Regions from separate parts of the Virgibacillus sp. FSP13 genome, predicted to be linked through region 2. Evidence: riboswitches for the same ligand, from Rfam matches in the RefSeq annotation. Region 2 holds a riboswitch; the other holds the start of a gene.
What was found. Region 2 has a riboswitch for preQ1 ahead of queF (preQ(1) synthase). Riboswitches for the same ligand answer to the same signal wherever they lie in the genome.
Positions count from the first base shown of each region.

Region 1: linked by a shared signal. The riboswitch ahead of ACW2QC_RS11620 (QueT transporter family protein) and the one ahead of queF (preQ(1) synthase) in region 2 are both predicted to bind preQ1.

Region 1 is NZ_JBSVKG010000012.1:8,830-18,980, reverse strand. It holds gene ACW2QC_RS11660 (DUF2087 domain-containing protein) at 1-77, shown strand, start outside; gene ACW2QC_RS11655 (MFS transporter) at 151-1,365, shown strand; gene ACW2QC_RS11650 (LysM peptidoglycan-binding domain-containing protein) at 1,446-2,858, opposite strand; gene ACW2QC_RS11645 (aldehyde dehydrogenase family protein) at 3,221-4,654, opposite strand; gene ACW2QC_RS11640 (acetolactate synthase large subunit) at 4,747-6,381, opposite strand; gene ACW2QC_RS11635 (CDGSH iron-sulfur domain-containing protein) at 6,601-6,801, shown strand; gene ACW2QC_RS11630 (TerC family protein) at 7,172-7,948, shown strand; gene ACW2QC_RS11625 (lysophospholipid acyltransferase family protein) at 8,062-8,661, opposite strand; PreQ1 riboswitch class I at 8,826-8,870, shown strand; gene ACW2QC_RS11620 (QueT transporter family protein) at 8,879-9,364, shown strand; gene ACW2QC_RS11615 (Rpn family recombination-promoting nuclease/putative transposase) at 9,531-10,151, opposite strand, start outside.
Region 2 is NZ_JBSVKG010000003.1:130,292-140,442, reverse strand. It holds gene ACW2QC_RS04475 (catalase) at 1-799, opposite strand, end outside; gene ACW2QC_RS04470 (hypothetical protein) at 996-1,217, shown strand; gene queF (preQ(1) synthase) at 1,280-1,777, opposite strand; PreQ1 riboswitch class I at 1,843-1,889, opposite strand; gene ACW2QC_RS04460 (Gfo/Idh/MocA family protein) at 1,938-2,921, opposite strand; gene ACW2QC_RS04455 (SDR family oxidoreductase) at 3,127-3,918, shown strand; gene ACW2QC_RS04450 (carbohydrate ABC transporter permease) at 4,022-4,774, opposite strand; gene ACW2QC_RS04445 (carbohydrate ABC transporter permease) at 4,843-5,763, opposite strand; gene ACW2QC_RS04440 (ABC transporter substrate-binding protein) at 5,858-7,156, opposite strand; gene ACW2QC_RS04435 (response regulator) at 7,253-8,683, opposite strand; gene ACW2QC_RS04430 (histidine kinase) at 8,683-10,113, opposite strand; gene ACW2QC_RS04425 (sugar-binding protein) at 10,110-10,151, opposite strand, start outside.

The DNA of each region.
Region 1 (10,151 bases), on a different contig from region 2:
AATTCATCATGTGCCAATTTATGTCGAGGCAAAATGGTGAATATGAATTAAACCCCGAAGAATTGTGGCTGATCTAGTCAGCCTATTTTTTTAATCATCTAATTAGATATATATTAAATTAGATGGAATTATAATTAGGTGGTGATATAAATGAAAAATTGGATGGTTTGGAAACAAGAGAAAAATTATCAAAAGCTTTTCTGGTCTGGAACTATTAATGGAATAGGAAATCGCTTTACCCAAGTAGCTATTCTCACGTTGCTATACCAAGTTACCGAATCTGGTATTGCCATTGGACTTCTGTTTGCTATACGAATGGCCCCTTTTTTACTTTTAGCCCCAATCGGTGGAATGCTAGCAGACCGATTTTCCAAGAAAAAAATACTGATTACAATTGATCTATTGCGCATTCCATTTGCGATATCACCAATCCTTGTGCAAGGGTCAGGGGATTTATGGATTGTGTACATAAGTGCATTTTGTCTAGCAACTGGGGAAGCTATCTATTCCCCAACAAGAATGTCAACCATTCCAACACTTGTAAAACAGGATAGATTATTATATATTAACGCGATTGAACAAATCATGGTTGGCTTTGTACTCGTTGTCGGTTCAAGTACTGGGGGAGTCATTTCCTATTTATTCGGTTTACACCTCCCTTTTATACTAGATGGGTTATCATACCTTATCTCAGCATTATTTATCTTGAAAATGACAATTCCAACAGTCACGAAAGAGAAAAAATATAATCCCATTCACCATGCTCAATCAACATGGAAGTTAATTACTGGGTCGTCCATACTGCTTATCTTTATTTTTATTGAAATTACCATGCCTTTAGCCAATGGGGTTGATAATGTTCTCATGAGCGTATATGCACTTGATGTTTTTCACAAGGGAGACCTTGGAGTTGGATTGATTTACACAGCGCTTGGATTAGGTTTCATTATAAGTTCTTTCTTTTCATCTAAATTAAAGCGAAAACTAGTAGTGTTAGTCGTGATATTTATCGGTCTTGAAGGTAGTGGCCATCTTCTCTTAAGTGTTGTTCCGACTTTTTCGTTTGCTCTACTAACTGTTTTATTTATCACATTCGCTGGAGGAATCAGTAACATTTGTTCAAGCACACTTATCATGAAAATCGTACCAAAAGCAAGGCAAGGGGCATTTTTTGGATTGACACAAATGATATCGAATACAGCATTAGGCCTTTCGATGGGTGTAGCTGGATTTTTATTGGAAGTATTCAATCCAAGAACATTAAGTCTTCTTGTAGGCATCACCTATATTTTCTTCACCATTTTGTATGCCATATTGCTTGCAAACGTAAACCTTGTGAAAGAGAAAAGGAAATTACGGCCATAAAAAAGAGTGAATCTATATGCGGCATTAAGAAACACCTCTGCACACTAATTTGACAGAGGTGTTTTATATTCTTATGAACGCTACAACTTTCGAACTTTAAAGTTATCTGTTAGAACCGCCCAGTTTTGCGGAAATGGATTACCTAGCACCCAGTAGGCTGCTCCTCTGAGACCATACTCTTTAATGGTGTTATATTTCGCTTGCACACTTCTGGCATCTTCAAACCATACTTCATGTTCTTGCCCATTTTCGCTTACATAACGAAAGAATGGAGACTGGTAGGTTTGATCGTACTGGATGGCGACACCATGATCCTTCGCTAGTTGGACCGCTTCTTTCGGACTAATAGTTTGCGCTATCGTTCCTTCCTGCCAAGGAATTTTCCAATCACGTCCGTATAACGGCATCCCCATCATAATTTTATTACGTGGAATAACAGTAACGGCATAATCTAGCACATCACGCACTTTATTAATTGGTGCAATGGCCCATGGTCTGCCACCAGCCCATCCCCACTCATACGTCATAAGTATTACAAAATCGACGATATTTCCTTGGGTAGCATAGTCGTGCGCTTCATATAATAACCCCTCTTGCTCGGCACTTTCTTTAGGGGCAAGAGCTGTTGTAACAATCAACCCTTCAGGATGAAATCTGGCCACAACTCGGCGCAAAAATGTATTATAATTTTCCCGGTCTTCTGGATAAACATATTCAAAATCAAAGTTTACACCCGCATAACCTTTAGCCCGTATTTTTTCTAACAGATTTGTTATTAGATTTTGTTGTCGATCAGGATTCCTTAAAATAGAAGCTGCTAGGTCGGAATCAAAACTACCTTCCGTAAAATTAGTTAAAACGAGTAGTGGGGATACATTATTGGCTCTAGCTGCCTCTAAAATTGGCATCTCTTGCATTTCTGTAATTGTTCCGTCTGTTTGCATACTGTACATAAATGGTGCTAGATAAGTGAAGTTTCTACCTAGAGTCAATACCTCCTCCCGTCCCTGTTCATTTAGTTCAGTTATATAGGCGTTTGTTTCTATTACTGGCCTATTTCCCATCGGTATTCGCAGCAATTGCCCTGGATATAGCATTGTCGGATTTGTAATATTGTTCGTTTGGATTATTTGGTTTAGCGTTACACCATACTTTTGAGCAATCGTCCAAGGCGTCTCTCCCGGTTGTATAATATGGGAAAAGTAAGGGATTACAAGCATTTGCCCAACATAAAGCTGTGAAGGATTTGTAATATTGTTTGCTGAAGCAAGTTCCTGGAGCGTTACACCATATCGTTGTGCTATTGCCCATAAATTGTCACCAGGTTGAACGACATATTCGCGATAAGGAATCGGGATTACCAGTGCCTCGCCAACCACAAGAACGTTCGGATTATCTAATTGATTAACTAATACAATTTGATTCAAATCGGCACCATAGCTACGCGCTATAGTCCATAACATTTCCCCCTGTTGTACCACATGAATTTGCATATTTGATTTCCTCCAATTGTAATGTCTATTATCTATGCTATTCATGTGACATCTGTCCTGTTACGCGAACAAAAGCGCAAGCGCCCGTTTAGCGACGTACGGACTGGACTGAGCCGTAGGAGATAAAGGAAACATGCCCCTTCATAGGGGGATGCCGACGTTGGACGCAAAGTCCGCTTTTAGTCGGCCTTCCTTTAAAACCGATGTTGACTTATCGTACGGAGGTGAGGGAAGTCTCGCTAGTCGCTGGGCGCTGGAGCTGGATGTGGCTCTTCCTACTGAAAGCAATTTAGAGCCAAATTTTATACTTTCCTTTTGAAAAAAACAGAGCCTTTTCCCTAGATAAAGGAAAAGGCTCCATTTTATTGATCACCAGTCTTAAAGCTAATAAATTTTTGCTCCATCATTTCTTCCATCGCGTATTTAACACCTTCTCTACCGACACCACTGTCTTTCCAACCGCCATAAGGCATGTTGTCAATCCGATATGTTGGAATATCATTCACGATAACACCACCTGTTTCCAAACGCTCCGCTGCATAAAAGGCGCGTTCAAGACTTGGTGTCATGACGCCTGAATTCAATCCATATCTCGAATCATTTGCCTCATTAATCGCGTCATCCAATGTATCAAATGGGAAAATACAAACGATTGGCCCAAAAACCTCAAGACGGGATACTTTCGAATCACGATTTACATTTGTCAGAACGGTTGGTTTCATCACATTTCCTTTTACTTTTCCACCACATTCAATTTTCGCGCCTTCCTCAACCGCTTCATCTAACCAACTTTGCAAACGTTCTAATGATTTTTTTGAAATAACCGCTGTTATATTTGATTTTTCATCCAATGGAGAACCAACTACAAGTTGCTTCGTCCGAGTGACAAACCGTTCCAGAAATTCTTCGTATAGTGATTGATGGACATAAATGCGCTGAACAGATATACACACTTGCCCATTGTATGAAAATGCACCCATTACACTACGCTCAATAACTTTGTCAATATCTACTCCTTCATCAATAATAAAAGGAGAATTCGATCCAAGCTCAAGGGTTAGTTTGCGGAAGCCAGCTTGCTGCTGAATAATGTGACCAACTTCTACACTTCCTGTAAATGTCACCTTTTTCACATAGGGATGAGTAGTTAACGCTTCACTCAATACATCTCCCTTCCCCGGAATAATGTTCAGCACACCATCTGGAAGGCCGGCCTCTTTAAAAACCTCCGCAAGAAACAATGAACTTAATGGTGTCTGTTCAGCAGGCTTTAGCACGATTGAATTTCCCGCTGCAATTGCAGGTCCTACCTTATGTGCAACAAGATTAAATGGAAAGTTAAACGGAGTAATAGCAGTCACCACACCAATTGGGGTTCGTATTGTGAAGCCAAAGCGATTCTCTCCCCCTTCTGCTGCATCCATTGGAATCCGTTCACCATAATTACTCTTCGCCTCCTCTGCCGCAAAGCGATATGTTTGTACAGTACGACTTATCTCTTCACGTGCATTCCGGATTGACTTTGCACCTTCCATTGCAATGATCTTCGCACATTCATCAGCGCGCTCTTCCATGATCGTCGCAACTTTGGCTAAAATTTTGGCACGTGCATGTGCCGGATACGATCTAAATTTCTGAAAAGCTGCATGTGCTTCCACGATAGCCTCTACAGCGTCTTCTGGCTCTGCCTGTCCAATTTGAGCAAGTTCCTCTTCGGTATGTGGATTCTTTAATGGCTCATACGATTTTGCTTCTCGCCATTTGCCACCAATCCATAATTGCCATTCCTTCGTCATCTTTAGTTTCCTCCTTTTAGTGCCTGTCACTTCCCGGATTTTGTCGAATGATGTATCCGGTTCGTTAGTTATTAGTAGAATTGGATATTCCGCTATAGTTTACAAATGTAATCACCAAGTGTTTTTGATAGCTCTACGTTTTCCGAATAATCTACATCAACATCAACAATGACAATGTTGTCACTGGTCAATGCCTCTTCTAACGCTGGTAGTAAGTCATCTGAATGCTTCACCCTGATTCCCTTACATCCAAAGCTTTCGGCAAATGTTAAAAAATTGGGATCTGTAAATTCAATCGCATTTGCGCGATCATACTTGTTCAGCTGCTTCCACTCAATCAACCCATATTTGGCATCATGGAAAATAACAATTACAAAGGCCAGTCCAAGTCGTTTTGCGGTTGCTAATTCAACACCATTCATAAGAAAACCACCATCACCAGTAACAGCAACAACCGGCTTATCCGGATTTGCCAGTTTTGCCGCTATTGCTCCAGGGACTGCAATTCCCATTGATGCCCATCCATTTGAAATAATAGTATGGTTTGGTTTTTCCGGCTGATACATACGAGCAACCCACATTTTATGCGCACCAACATCAGAAATAATAATTGCCTCACCTTCCTCAGCCTTTTTTATGTCCGCAATAATTCGCTGAGGTTTAACAGGGCTTCCCGAAATCTCATCAGAAGCATGAAGCTTTTCAACAAGTTGAGACTTTAGCTGTTTCACTTCCGGCCATAATTCTTTTTCCTCTACGTAAGAATCTAAAGCTTTCAATGCCTCCTTTACATCGCCGACCAATTCACTTTCTACTGGATAATAGGCATCGACTTCAGCAGGTAATGTATCCAGATGAACGATTGGATTCATAGCCTCATCATTCCAATACTTTGGCAAATACTCGACAAAATCATACCCCACGGTGATAATGACATCCGCACGGTCAAACCCGCACAACACATAGTCTTTTGCCTGCATTCCTACCGTGTACAGTGTTAATGGATGGTCAGAAGGTAAGACACCTTTAGCCATAAATGTATTTACAACCGGAATATTTTTAGCCTCAGCAAATTCTCTTAGTGCTTCCGTTGCACCATCTCGAATAACACCGTTTCCTGCTAGAATAATTGGCTTTTTAGCTTTGTTTATAATTTCTGCCGCCTTTTTGACCTCATCTTCAGCTGGCCGGGATATTGGGATTGGTGTGACCGGTAATGCCTCACCCTCTGTATCCGTCATAGCAATATCCTCCGGTAGTTCTATATGGGTTGCACCAGGTTTATCGAGAACCGCTTGCTTAAATGCTTTGCGAATAATTTCAGGTATTGTATGAGGAACACGGATTTGCTGATTCCATTTTGTAATCTCTTCAAAAACACCAATAATATCAACAGCTTGATGTGATTCTTTATGAATTCGTTCAAGCCCTGCCTGCCCTGTGATTGCCACAACAGGAGCATAATCAAGATAAGCATCCCCAATTCCCGTTAACAAATTTGTCGCGCCAGGACCAAGCGTTGCCAAACAAACACCAGGCTTTCCTGTTAGGCGACCATACACATCTGCCATGAAAGCAGCCGCCTGTTCATGATGGACAACAATAAACTCAATATTAGTGCCAATCAACGAATCAACGAGATCTGTATTTTCCTCCCCGGGGATACCGAAAATGTAATCAACATTTTCCTGCTCCAAACAGCGCACAAACAAATCTGAAGCTTTCATTTGTATGATGCCTCCTTTAATTTTCGTTTTGTATAGTATTCCATGACACAAGGAAATTATGTTTTAAGCGAGGTATTGCCCAAATCTTTGTCGAAAATAACTCCTTGACAGATGCCAAACTCTACAGACAAAATATAGACGAGGATTATTTTCCCAAAATTTTAAATTGTGTTTTGTTTATCATGTTTTTGTATAAACTAGATAAAGGAGGTGATAAGAATGGCAGAAGCAAATATCAAGGTAAACGATAATGGCCCCTATGTTGTTACTGGCTCTTTTGAAGTAGCAGATGCGGAAGGAAACACTTTCCAAACAAAAAAGGCGGTTTCATTGTGTCGTTGTGGACATTCCTCGAACAAACCATTTTGTGATGGAACCCATAAAAAAGTTGACTTTGAAAGTACACCACGAGCAAAATAAAAGGAACACGACAATAAAGGGATTTTGCTTGCAGAATTCAAATGGAATGTTATGTTAAAAATGTTATCCTATGTTATCCTTTCCCACTTTAAAATCGCTAACATCTGAGCTATTCGTCTATTTCCAAAGATAGGTTAGCATTGACAGATTACTCGTAACATGGTTTAATAAAAGTAGATTTTCAAAGGGGAGTAGCTTTAACTGTAAAGTCGTCATTACAGAGTATTACACTCTCGGCTTTACTGGCAACTTACGGCGTTGTTAGCAAGACCTTTGCCAATGTGGTAAAGGTCTTGTATTTTTCTAGAGGCTTTTACCACATTAACTGGTAAAAGCCTCTATTTTTTATTTACAGAAGGGAGAAGTCGATGTGGAATCACTTTGGCTTGAGTATGGATGGACATTATTAGTATTAATCGGATTAGAGGGGATACTGTCTGCTGATAACGCACTCGTTCTGGCAGTAATAGCTAAACACTTACCGGACGAGGAAAAAAAACGTGCTATAAACTATGGTATTATCGGTGCGTTTATTTTCAGATTCGCGGCGCTATTCACGATATCCTTTCTAGTAAATGTATGGCAGGTTCAAGCAATCGGCGCTGCATACCTTATTTACTTGGGCGCAAAGAATGTAATCGGAAAATATTTTGGTTCAGAAAAGGAGAAAAAGGTCCCTGTTGGTAATAGCTTCTGGTCCACCGTAGCTAAAATTGGTGTTGCTGATCTAGCCTTTGCGGTTGATTCTATTCTGGCAGCTGTTGCACTAGCTATGGCACTTCCTGAAACACCAATACCACAGTTTGGTGGAATGGACGGAGGGAAATTTGCAATTGTAGTCATCGCAGGAATAGCTGGTTTAATATTAATTAAATTCGCTGCAACCTGGTTTGTTACATTGCTTGACAAGCGACCAGGCTTAGAAACAACCGCATACCTGATCGTTGCATGGGTAGGGGTAAAACTTGCTGTTATTACCTTAGCACACCCGGCAGTCAGCTTATTACCTGAAGACTTTTCCCATAGTACTGGGTGGAAGTTTACTTTCTGGGGAATCCTACTTGCTATTGCTATAATCGGCTGGTTCCTTTCAGGTAAAGGCAGTACACAGAAAAAAGGAGCAATCAAACACGGCTCCTCTTCATAAAAAAGGTCCATACTCATCATTTAACATTACGGGATGTAAAGCATTTTGGCCATTCCTTCCTATGGTTGAGCCAAAAGCTGAAAAACCCTGCTGCTTGTTGCAACAGGGTTTTCTTATTTCTGATAAGTCATTAGCTCTTGTTTCAACTTGTTTAAAGCATCATTTAAGTCATCCATCATTATTTCCAATGCCTCTTTTTTAGGTAACTCTTTTGATAAATATATTGGCTCACCGTAAATGATACGAGGTTTTTTGCGCTTAAATAAATCACTGAAATTATTAGGCCCAACATATGCAACTGGAATAATAGGGGCCTTAGAATGAGCGGCGATGGTTACAGCTCCTCTTTTTAACGGAACTTCCTCGCTTGTTCTAGTTCCACTTGGAAATATACCAACGACCTCGCCTTTTGACAGCAATTTACGTGGAATTTTAATCGAACTTGGTCCTGGGTTTTCACGATCAACTGGAAATGCGTTTAGTTTGTTCATCAACCATTTTAATGGGCCGTTTTGAAACAGCTCTTTTTTGGCCATGTAATGTATTTTTGTCGGTAACACAGAAATGCCAAGCCATAATATATCTACCCAGCCTGTGTGTGTACAGGCTATAACATAACCACCCTTTTGTGGCAGATTTTCTTTTTTATATATCTTTATGCTTCCAAATAGACTTAATATTATTTTTAAAAGATACGCAGCGAAATAATACATGTATCTTCACCTCTCCCATCTATCTTAAGGTCTGCTACTTATACAATCATTTTAACATAAGATATTAACACCTGGTACTATATAAATGAAAATGTAATTATTTTTATAAGCTCTTCCCTATTGATTTTACTCGATAAAGTTTTATAATGAAATAGTTGCTTTTCAGACACGTGGTTCGAAACCATCCCACGTTAAAAAACTAAGGAGAGAATAAAATATGAAAGTAAATACGCTAGTCACAAACGGCTTGCTGGCTGCAGTATATATAGCAGTGTCGTTACTAATCCAACCTTTTGGATTTACTAATATCCAATTCCGTGTCCCAGAAGTGCTGAATCACCTTGTAGTTTTTAACAAAAAGTACATTTTCGGAATTGTATTAGGCGTTTTTTTATCTAATTTCTTTTTTTCACCATTAGGTATGTACGATCTCGTTTTTGGGGTATCGCAATCCATTATTTCACTATTGATTACGATTATAATTGCGCGTTACATTAAAAACAAATGGCTTTTAATGATTATCAACACACTTGTCTTCACATTTACCATGTTTATTATTGCCTGGGAACTAAGCCTAGCTTTCGGAGCACCATTTTTATTTACATGGTTGACAACAGCTATCGGCGAATTTGTTGTAATGGCAGTAGGGATGCCAATCATGTATGCCCTTAATAAGCGTGTGAAGTTTGATAAATTAATTTAACTGAACGGACGTAAAAGAGAGTTCACTAGGGGGGTGAATTCTCTTTTTATTTCATAACAATGGCACTAAAAAAAGCTTTTTTTCATCCGAATACAAAAATAGAGGATATACGTACACAAAAACATCCCAAGACAAACAAGTCAAAAAATCTTGGGATGTTTTTGTGTTAAATCTTTTCCTTTAAACATTCAATTTTAGCTCTATCAAGCCGTGTAACTTTCGCTATAAACTCAATTGAAGCCCCTTCTTTGAGCATTCCAATAGCAATTTCCTCTTTTGCAGCCTCTTTCCCTTCTTTTTTCCCTTCTTTTTTCCCTTCTTTTCTCCCTTCTTCTCTACCCTTTTCCTCCCAGGAAATTGGTAATTTCATAATTTCCTCCGATTCATCCATTTGCTTAATCTCTTCCATTACCTTTCCCTCCTCATTTTTATTCAATTTTAAATATTCCTCAAAAAATCCAATAATAAGCCTACTTTTAGCTGGATTTAATTCCATCTTAGTCATCATTCGCAAAAATTCAATTTTAACTTGAACTTTTTCCTCCTCGGAGTAACCCATTTTACTTAGCAAAGCTGCTGCGATCGGGTTATTTAATTCAATATAATCCCGCCAATTCTCTTTGTTTAGCTCTAACATCAAAAAATTAAATGTCAAAACATGAAAGAATGGAAATTCAATCGTAAATTCATCTTTTTCATTTCGTTTTTCATCGTAACTGAAAACGGCTATGGGTAAAATTGGATTTCTGTATTTATTATATAAAAGATTGAAATAATGATACATCCG
Region 2 (10,151 bases):
CTCCGATAATATTCGCTTCATCAAGTAGCAATGAATGAACCCCAAGAACAGGTTTCCATACAAATCGGACAAAAGTTGATTTCCCCTGTTGGTTGATAAATCGGAACGTATTGACCGGCCAAGCTTCCATCATTCGCCAGCTTCTCGGACGGCCCCGACCGGACATCAGCCACATTATGAAATGCGCAACTTCTTGATTATTGGCGACGTAATCCCAGCTATTCGTGTGCGCAACAGTGGCTTGTGGGACTCCCGTACGCGGATTCGGCTTAGCCATATGCGTAAAATCTGAAAATTTCATGGCATCCATAATAGAGAAGATAGCAAATGAGAGTGCCAACATATCATAATTTCCTTCTTGGGTATAAAACTTGGTTGCAAAACCACGTATATCGATTGCTGTATCTTTAGAACCTTTACTTCCTATAAAATTAGAGAATCGAACAAATACTGGTGTTTTGCATCCTGGCTCCTGCAAAAAGTGTGCTCTTGTGACATGGCCCATGGATTTATATAACTCAAATTCACCATATGCTCCGTCACCTCTTGCATGAACCACTTTTTCCGGTATCCGTTCTCGGTTAAAATGGGATTGTTTCTTATAAAAATGGAAGTCTTGAAATAACGTTGGACCGCGTCTTCCCGCCCTCAACGACCATCTGTCATTTGAAATTTTTAAACCTGCATCACTTGTCAGCTTTTCGCCTGGGCCCGTATTTTTGCGGCGGTACTGTTCTAGTTGCTCATCTTTTGGGTTGCCGTCAGTCGGCTTTTTATTTCTATCTTTATCTTTATCCATCTGATCACCCGCCCTGTTGTAAGATTTAAAACTCTACTTTAATCCATATGTGCCGTTATAAAATTTATTACCTTTTTTAATCTAAATATTGCAACTGGGAAAAAGTAGCGCAGATGATTGTTTTTGTAAATAAAACCAACAGTAAAGATGACGCAAAACGCCGAGCAACTACACTCATAGTAGTTTCTCGGCGGTTTTGGGCGGTATTTTCGGTGACTTTCTGCCTTTGTCCGGCGATTTCTCGCTCTCTTCCGGCGACTTTTCGCTTTCTTCCGGCGACTTTCCGCTTTTTTCCGGCAACTTTCGCTTTCTTCCGGCGACTTTCGCTTTCTTCCGGCGATTTTCCGCTCCCGTCCGGCGACTTCCTGCTAATCGAATTCTGTTAGATCAACAAAAGACGCCACCCAATTTGGTATGACGTCCCCTTACATTATGTTTCCAACTTAGCTCTCTCTTCTTTTTCAGCTCATCAAACGATACTCAGCGGTTATCTATCTTCTCCGGATACAAATCATGATTCATCATCCGATGGTCGGCCATTTGCATAAATTTTGTTCCAGGCTTTCCATAATTACAATACGGATCAATCGAAATACCTCCGCGCGGTGTAAATTTCCCCCACACTTCGATATACCGCGGATCCATCAGTTCAATAAGATCGTTCATAATAATATTCATACTGTCTTCATGAAAATCGCCATGATTTCGGAAACTGAATAAATATAATTTTAATGATTTACTTTCCACCATTTTTTCACCAGGTATGTAGCTAATGTAGACCGTACCAAAATCTGGTTGCCCTGTTTTCGGACACAATGTTGTAAATTCTGGACAATTGAATTTTACAAAATAGTCCCGGTTTGGATGCTTATTATCAAATGTCTCTAAAACTTCTGGTGTATAGTCAAATTCATATGTTGTTCCCTGGCTGCCTAAAAGCGTAATATCTGGTAGTTCATCGTCTCGTCTTCCCGCCATTTATATACCTCCCAATCATGTAAAAAGACCACGGCCTAAGGCACATGGTCTTTTAATCGCATCATCTGTCCTTAGTTTTTTATAGAGGGTTTAAGCTAAGAACCTCTCCCATTTATCACCAATTATTATATAGTGGGCATAGTGTTATGTCAATTCAACATTATCTTTCAACAGCAAAAACAATGCCACTTTGTTTACGCGCTTCTTCCGTAATTGAAAGCACTAAGTAACTTAACTCTTTCAATGCTTTATATTCCCGATCATTTGCCGTTTCAATGATTTTTCGAAAATGGTTAATTTCATATACCATGTCATGGTCATTAACCACAGTCTCTAATAAAACTTTTTCATCTGAATGGGTTTTAATTAGTGCTTGATCTGTAAGTGTTCCAGTATCACCGAATAATAGCGTGCCCTTTTCCCCATGAATTTCATTGGGATTATAGGAATTGGATATTTTCGAGCAAACAATAGTGCAAGTAAAATCAGGATACACTAAAACAAGAGTGCCATTTCCATCAACACCACTTTCTAGCTTCACAGGAAAATAGGCAACACGTTGCGGTTTTCCAAATAGCGCCACAGCAATAGTAAGTGGATAAACGCCTAAGTCAACAATCGCACCACCGGAAAATTCAGCTGAGAAGATATTAGGAACTTCCCCTGCTAAATATTTGTCATATCTTGATGAGTATTGTACACGTTGCAGCATCATACTACGGACGGTACCTATTTCTTTCATATTCTCCTGTAAACGTAAAAAATTAGGAGAATGGATATTCCGCATTGCTTCAAATAAATAGACTTCATTTTCCTCAGCAATTCGATGTGCTTCCTGTAACTCTGTTGTATTTGAAAAAATTGGCTTTTCACAGATGACATGCTTTTTATGCTTTAAAAATAAAACAGCCTGTTCAAAATGCAAGGAATTGGGCGATGAAATATATACACAATCGAGTTCATTACTCGCTGCCATTTTTCGTAAGTCCGTGAAATAATGTGGTGCATCATGTTTCTCAGCAAATTGCTTCGCTTTGTCTTCCGTGCGGGAATAGACTGCTGCAAGCTTAAAATTATCTGCTTCGTTTGCGGCATCAATAAAAGTATCCGTGATCCAGCTTGTTCCAATGGTACCGAATTTCATTTTTTCACTCTCCCTTTTCATAATTAGCGTGTACTACCTCATCTGTATTTTAGCAGGAAAAGACCTGGAACGCACGATACGAGTTGGGATACTGTTTGTTACAGAAAGTTATAATCCATTCTATCACCCTCCCTCCACAACTTGAATTTCCAATAAATTAATATTAAGATATTTCTAATTATCGATATTAACAGGAGGAATCATTATGGACTTAGGTTTACAAGGAAAGTCAGTTGTTGTAATGGCATCAAGCAAAGGCTTGGGAAAAGCAACGGCCCAATTATTCGCGGCTGAAGGAGCACATGTCTTTATCTCCAGTCGAAATGAACAGGAATTGGATAAAGCGAAAAATGATATACAGAAGGAAACCGGAAATGAAAACGTGGAATATGCGGTCTGCGATATTACCAAACCTGATTCCATCAAACAATTAATCGAAAAAGTAGTGGAGAAAAATGGCACGATCGATGTACTGGTTAACAATGCTGGCGGTCCTCCAGCAGGGCTATTTACCGATTTTGATGATCAAGCATGGTACGATGCGTTTGAATTAAACCTGTTAAGCTTTGTCCGAACCATCCGAGATGTTTTGCCCTATATGAAAAAACAACGAAGCGGTCATATTGTCAACATTGCTTCCTCTTCCATTAAACAAACACTGGATAATTTGATTTTATCCAATACGTTCCGAGCTGGGATTGTTGGTCTTTCCAAGAGCCTCTCTCAGGAACTAGCAGAAGATAACATTTTAATTAATACCGTTGGCCCAGGAAGAATTGCAACTGATCGTGTTGCCAAATTAGATAAAATAAATGCGGAGAAGTTAAACATTAATCCGGATGAGTTAAAAGCCAAAACAGAACAGTCCATTCCAATTAAGCGCTATGGCGAACCTCAAGAATTTGCAAATATGATTGTTTATCTATGCTCGCAGGCAAACACTTATGTGACAGGACAGTCATTGGTTGTAGATGGTGGTTTGGTGAAGGCATTGTAAGTAGGAAGGGTTATTCAAAGAAGGTCCCATAAGCTCTAATCATGACTTACGGCTTATGAGACCTTCTTTTTTTATAATGCCTTCAATTTTACAAGTTATAATTCTACCCCTTAACAGATCCAGCCAATAATCCTCTAACAAAATACTTTCCTAAAAAGATGTAAACCAATAGCGTTGGCAAGGCTGCAATTAACGCACCAGCCATTTGCACATTCCACTGCACGATTTGACTGCCAGATAAGTTCTGCAGGGCAACCATGATCGGTTGTTTATCCGAGGTTGTAATGGTTACAGCAAATAAAAACTCATTCCAAATATTCGTAAACTGCCAAATCGCAACAACGACAAAACCTGTGATAGAAAGAGGAATAATAATATGTCTAAAAATCCCTAAGAAGTTTGCTCCATCAATTTTAGCGGCTTCAATCATGGTATCTGGAATACTTGCGTAAAAATTACGGAACATCAATGTTGTAATCGGTAACCCATATACCACGTGTGCAAGAATTAATCCGGGAATCGTATTATACAATTCAATGGTACGTAAAAATTGGATCAATGGAATTAAAATACTTTGATATGGAATGAACATCCCAAATAAAATAAATGTAAATATCGTTTCAGAACCTTTAAACTTCCATTTTGATAATACATATCCATTCATGGCACCTAGCAAAGCAGACAATAATGTTGCCGGTACAACTAGGTATACGCTATTCATAAAGTTGGGTGCCAAATTAGAAAATGCTTCAGCATACGAACTAAAATCGATTGACGTTGGTAATTCCCACATCTGTTCAAGGGATACTTCGTCTAAAGGTTTTAAACTTGTTACAAGGATGACATAAATTGGCATTAAAAAAACGATCGCCAAAATTATCAAAATAAGATATTTAAAAAATTTCCCTATGTTAAATGCTGCCATTAATTATCACCCTTTCTACTATTCCATAGGTAAGGAACGATAAAGATTGCAACTAAAAGCAACATGATAATTGCAATAGCAGCACCGTTTGCATAATAGTTTCCTCTGAATGTCGTCTCAAACATGTATACACCAGGTACATCTGTAACGAAATTAGCACCTGAACCTGTCATCGCATAAATAAGGTCAAATATTTTTAGGGATATGTGTGCCATGATGATAATAACACTCACTGTAATCGGCATAAGCATTGGTAATACAACTTTTCGATAGACCTGAAATTCACTCGCTCCATCCATTCTTGCCGCTTCTCTCAATTCTTCTGGAATTCCACGTAACCCCGCCAAGTACATTGCTAGCGAGAACCCGGTCATCTGCCATACTGCTGCAATAACAACTGCAATAATCGCTACAGGCAAACCAAACTCAATACTGCCCCATTGGAAACCTGCTAAGATATTCGTATCGGTATACCATTTTGGTTCAATGCCAACCACGCTTAAGAATTGGTTAAATCCAGTCGACGGATTTAACAGCCACTGCCAAACGACCCCAGTAACAATAAATGATAAGGCCATCGGGAATAAAAATATATTTCGAAAAATCGATTCACCTTTTAATTTTTGATCTATTAATATAGCAAGACCCATTCCCATAATGATCACCAAACCAATAAAGAGAATAGTAAAAAACAGTGTATTTCTTAAGTCGGCCTGAAACCGGAAATCGTTGAATAAATAAATATAGTTTTTAAGTCCTGCAAATGAAAAATCCGGTATTAATGTATTCCAATTACTTAAGGAGACATATCCTGTCCAGCCAATAAACCCATAAACGAAAATCACAATCAATAGAATAGACGGTATTAAAAAGGCTACAGCAGTCCATTGATCTTTGGTCAATCTCCTTTTACGTTTCATCTTAATTTCTCTCTCCACATGACATCCTCCTAACAAGAGGTTAAGAAACATGAGGCTGCCTTACTATGAGGCAGCCTCATCAAGCTTCGTATTTTTACATTTCTGGTGCTGCGTTTTTCAATGCTTGAATAAAGTTGTCCGCATCCCTTTGTGTAACAAAAATATTTACCGCTTGATTCGCTTTTGTTAAAAATCCTTCAGACGCTGCAGAACCATGAGCAAGACTTGGAACTAGACGTGAATTATTAAAATCATCCATTGCATCCTTCCCATACTCGTCATAGTTGGATTTATCCGCATCTACCCGTGCTGGAATGGATCCTTTTAATGGGTTAAATGCATCCTGTCCTTCTACAGATCCAAGAACCTTTAGGAATTCTTTCACGTCATCTGGATTCTCAACACCCTTTGGCAAGCCAAATGTATCTGTAATAATAGTGAATTGACCATCTGTATTTGGGAAGGCAAAATATCCAAAGTCTTTATTTGTTTCCAGATCTAAATCATTATTAAAGTACCCTTTCGCCCAATCACCCATGTTAATCATTGCTGCTTCGCCATTTGCAACTAATTGCGCAGAGTCTTGCCAGTTGCGTGAAGCGTGGTCTTCATTCACATAATCAAGTATTTTGTCAAATTTTTCTACGGCATCCTTAACACGTTTATCATCAAAACCGATTTCACCTTCAAAAAGCTTTTTGTAATCATCTGGTCCCAATACACCTAATAGTACATTTTCAAAAATCTGTGTAGCAGGCCACGATTCTTTATCACCTAATGCAAGTGGAACAACCCCAGCATCTTGTAATTTATCTGCCGCTTCAAAAAACTCATCAAATGTTGTCGGTACCTCTACTCCATTTTCTTCAAACACTTGCTTGTTATAGAAAATAACGTTCCCACGATGAATATCAACAGGCACCGAATAAATATCGCCATCTTGACTCACCAAATCAATTAACTCTTCAGGAAATTTATCCATTAAGTCATTTTCTTCATAAAAGTCATTCAATGGTTCCATTTTACCGGCAGCAACCCAACCTTCGTTCAACTCATCTCCACCATGAACCTGGAATGTTGATGGTGGATCGTCCCCCTGCATTCTTGTCGCAAGTACTGCCTTGGCGTTTGTTCCTGCTCCACCGGCAACAGCTGCATTTTCCACTTTAATGTCCGGGTGTTTTTCTTCAAACAAGTCAATTAAAGCAAGTAAGCCATCTTCTTCACCGGCACCCGTCCACCAGCTAAAAATTTCAACTTCTCCGCCTGCATTTTCGCCATCGCTACCGTCGTTGTCTGATTCACCATCAGATTCCCCCGATGAATCCGAGCTACATGCAGCCAGGACAAGTGCTAATACAAAGAGTAATAAAAATCCATACGATTTCTTCACAAATTATTCCCCCTTTATTTGATAACGCTTACATATAGTATAAAAAATATTGCTCGCCAACAGGGAAAAAGTTTCTGTACATATTTACTATTCTCTTCATTTTTTTAAGATCCCCTGCAGAAAGTGCTTCGGGGACTCCGAAAAGTGTTTTTTAAATACCCTGCTAAAATAATTGGGATCCTTATAGCCAACCATATAACTTATTTCTTTAAGTGAATAGTTGTTTTCCTCCAACAGCTCTTTAGCCTTATATAACCGTACCTTTGTAACATAATCAATAAATGTTGTCCCAAACTCCTGTTTAAACATATTAGAAAAATAATTAGGACTTAAATTCACATGTGCTGCTGTCTCCTCCAATGTAATCGAATTCTGGAAATGTTGCTGTACAAATTTTTTCGCCTTTTCAATGTATTGCTTTGATTGATAGTATTCTTGTATCTGTAAACAACACACCTTGATAAACTTCTCCCAATCTTTCGTTGTCCCCAATTCAGATATGGCCCTCTCGGGTACAGCTAATTCCCGTTCCATCATGATACTTTTTATATGAAGGTATAATTCATCGAGATCATTTGGCACGAAAAAATGTTGATATTCTTTATAAACGCGTACAGCTTCTTGATCATTGCCTTTTTCAACCATTTCCATTAACCTTGTCATCGATTTTTTATTATCCATACGCCTGTCTTTTTCTGCAAAAAATCCATAATTTCTATCATTCTCTTTTTCCAACTGGTAACAGGCGGTAAATGCCTCTTGAAACGATTTTGGCAAATCCTCTACCGAAGCATATGCTTGTCCTGCTCCAACAAAACTATTACCCGCAAGTTCAAGGTGAACACTTCTAGCAACTTGCAATATCTCAGCCTTGTCTATTTTTACAGCGGAAAGTATACAAACAAAGTATTGATCCTCCTGATGATAAGTGAGAAAGGAATTGTCAATAAACCTCTCTAGTATATATTCGAGCTCCTGTTGGGAAATCTCCCTGCCCGTTTGTATTACAAGAAAATACCCACCTTTCATCGTCGGAAAAAGCTGTTTTTGTATAGTAATCGCATCACAATCAACCGGGTTTTTTATCAGTTTCATGATTAAATGTTCTTTTATTACCTGATTAGCCTGCGTTTTCTCCTCCTGCTGCTGTCTTTCTAGTAAGATCTCCTTTTGCACACGACGAATGGCCTTCACTATTTCTTCTTTTTTACCTGGTTTAAGAATATATTCCTTAATCCCAAAGTTCATCGCTTGCTTCGCATAATCAAATGAATCATATGCCGACACAAGAATAAACTTGACAGCTGGATTTACCTGACGAATTTTCTCAATCGCTTTCAAGCCATTAATACCCGGCATTTTGATATCCATGAAAATAATATCCGGCTGTAAGCTTTGCGCTAATTCAATTGCTTTCCTGCCATTTGGAGCTTCACCAACTACTTCCATATCATTAAAATTTACTTCCATAAACTTCTTCATTGCTTTTCTTTCCAAAAATTCATCTTCGGCAATCAATACACGCATTAGCTTTTCCTCCCATCATTTTTAGGTAGTATCAATGAAATAGTCGTTCCTTTACCAATTTCCGATTGAATGTCAGCTACATGTGTCAGTTGATAAAATAATTGCAGGCGACGAATAACGTTTGTTAATCCAATACCAGTTGAATGACCAACATGTAAATCCTGTTGTTTCACTGTTGAGACGAACTGATCCATTTTGCTTTGGCTCATACCAACACCATCATCCCTTATTTCTACAATTACTCGATCGTCATTTTGGAAAATATTTAATGTTATCGTACCGCCTTCTTCCTTTTCCTCGATTCCATGGATAAAGGCATTTTCTATCAACGGCTGTAATGTTAAACGAGGTACGTTAATAGCTAAACAAGCTTCATCGATATTCATATCGAATTGTATCCGCTCCGAAAATCTAGTTTTTTGAATATGAAAATAGTCTTTCACTACTTTTACTTCGTCTGCTAGTGTTACATGATGATCTATCTCACCTAAATTATGTCGAAGTAATGTTGCAACGGAATCAATTAACGTGGACGTTGATTTCGCATCTTCCAGGTACGCCATTTTGGATAACGTGTTAAGTGTATTAAATAGAAAATGCGGGTTGATTTGACTTTGCAGGTGCTTTAACTCCATGTCTTTAAGCAAACGGTCCAATTCAGACTGATCCTTTATTTCCTCAACAAGATCATGGATGTTCGAACGCATACCATTGAATGTATCGCCAAGAAATTTCAATTCATCATTGGATCGAATATTGATTGGCTTTCCTAATAAATCCCCCGCTGAAACCTCTTTTGCAGCACGCGATAATTTATTTAATGGTCTCGTAATTCCTCTAGAGAACCAAAGTGCAAAAAATATGGCTAGCATAATAGTCGAAACAAATAGGAAAATGATAAAAATGAAAAAGGAATCATTTCGTAATTGTAAATCCTGATAAAACGATTGGTAAGCCGTCAGCTCAAGATCTATTAATTCCAGTGTTGCTTCCTGAATATATTCCGACGCATTCCGGGTTTCTTCTAGATGATAGGTATATTGCTCAATATCATCCCTTAACACAAATCCAACCGTTAACTCACTCTCATGAATAAACGTCTCTAGTAAATTACGATAATTCTTCATTTCGATCGGATCGATATCATGAAAGGAAGACGCTACCTTATCTTTTTCACGTTGCAATACATTTTTTGCAGTATAATAATTTTTCACTTTATCAGGATCTGCTTCCCTAACAAATTTTTGAGTTTCTGTATACAACTCTTCGGCATTTTGTGAAATGGAATTTAATAACAGAAATCGCCGGAAACTGTCATTGTATATATTTGTTAATTTATTGGAACTGACAAATATGGAGATGGCTGTCACGTGAAAAAGAATAACGAATACCAAAAAATAGACCAATAGTTTTCCCCGAATTGTTTTCATTTTGCATCACCAATCCAGTTATCCAGTAAATCTTTCTT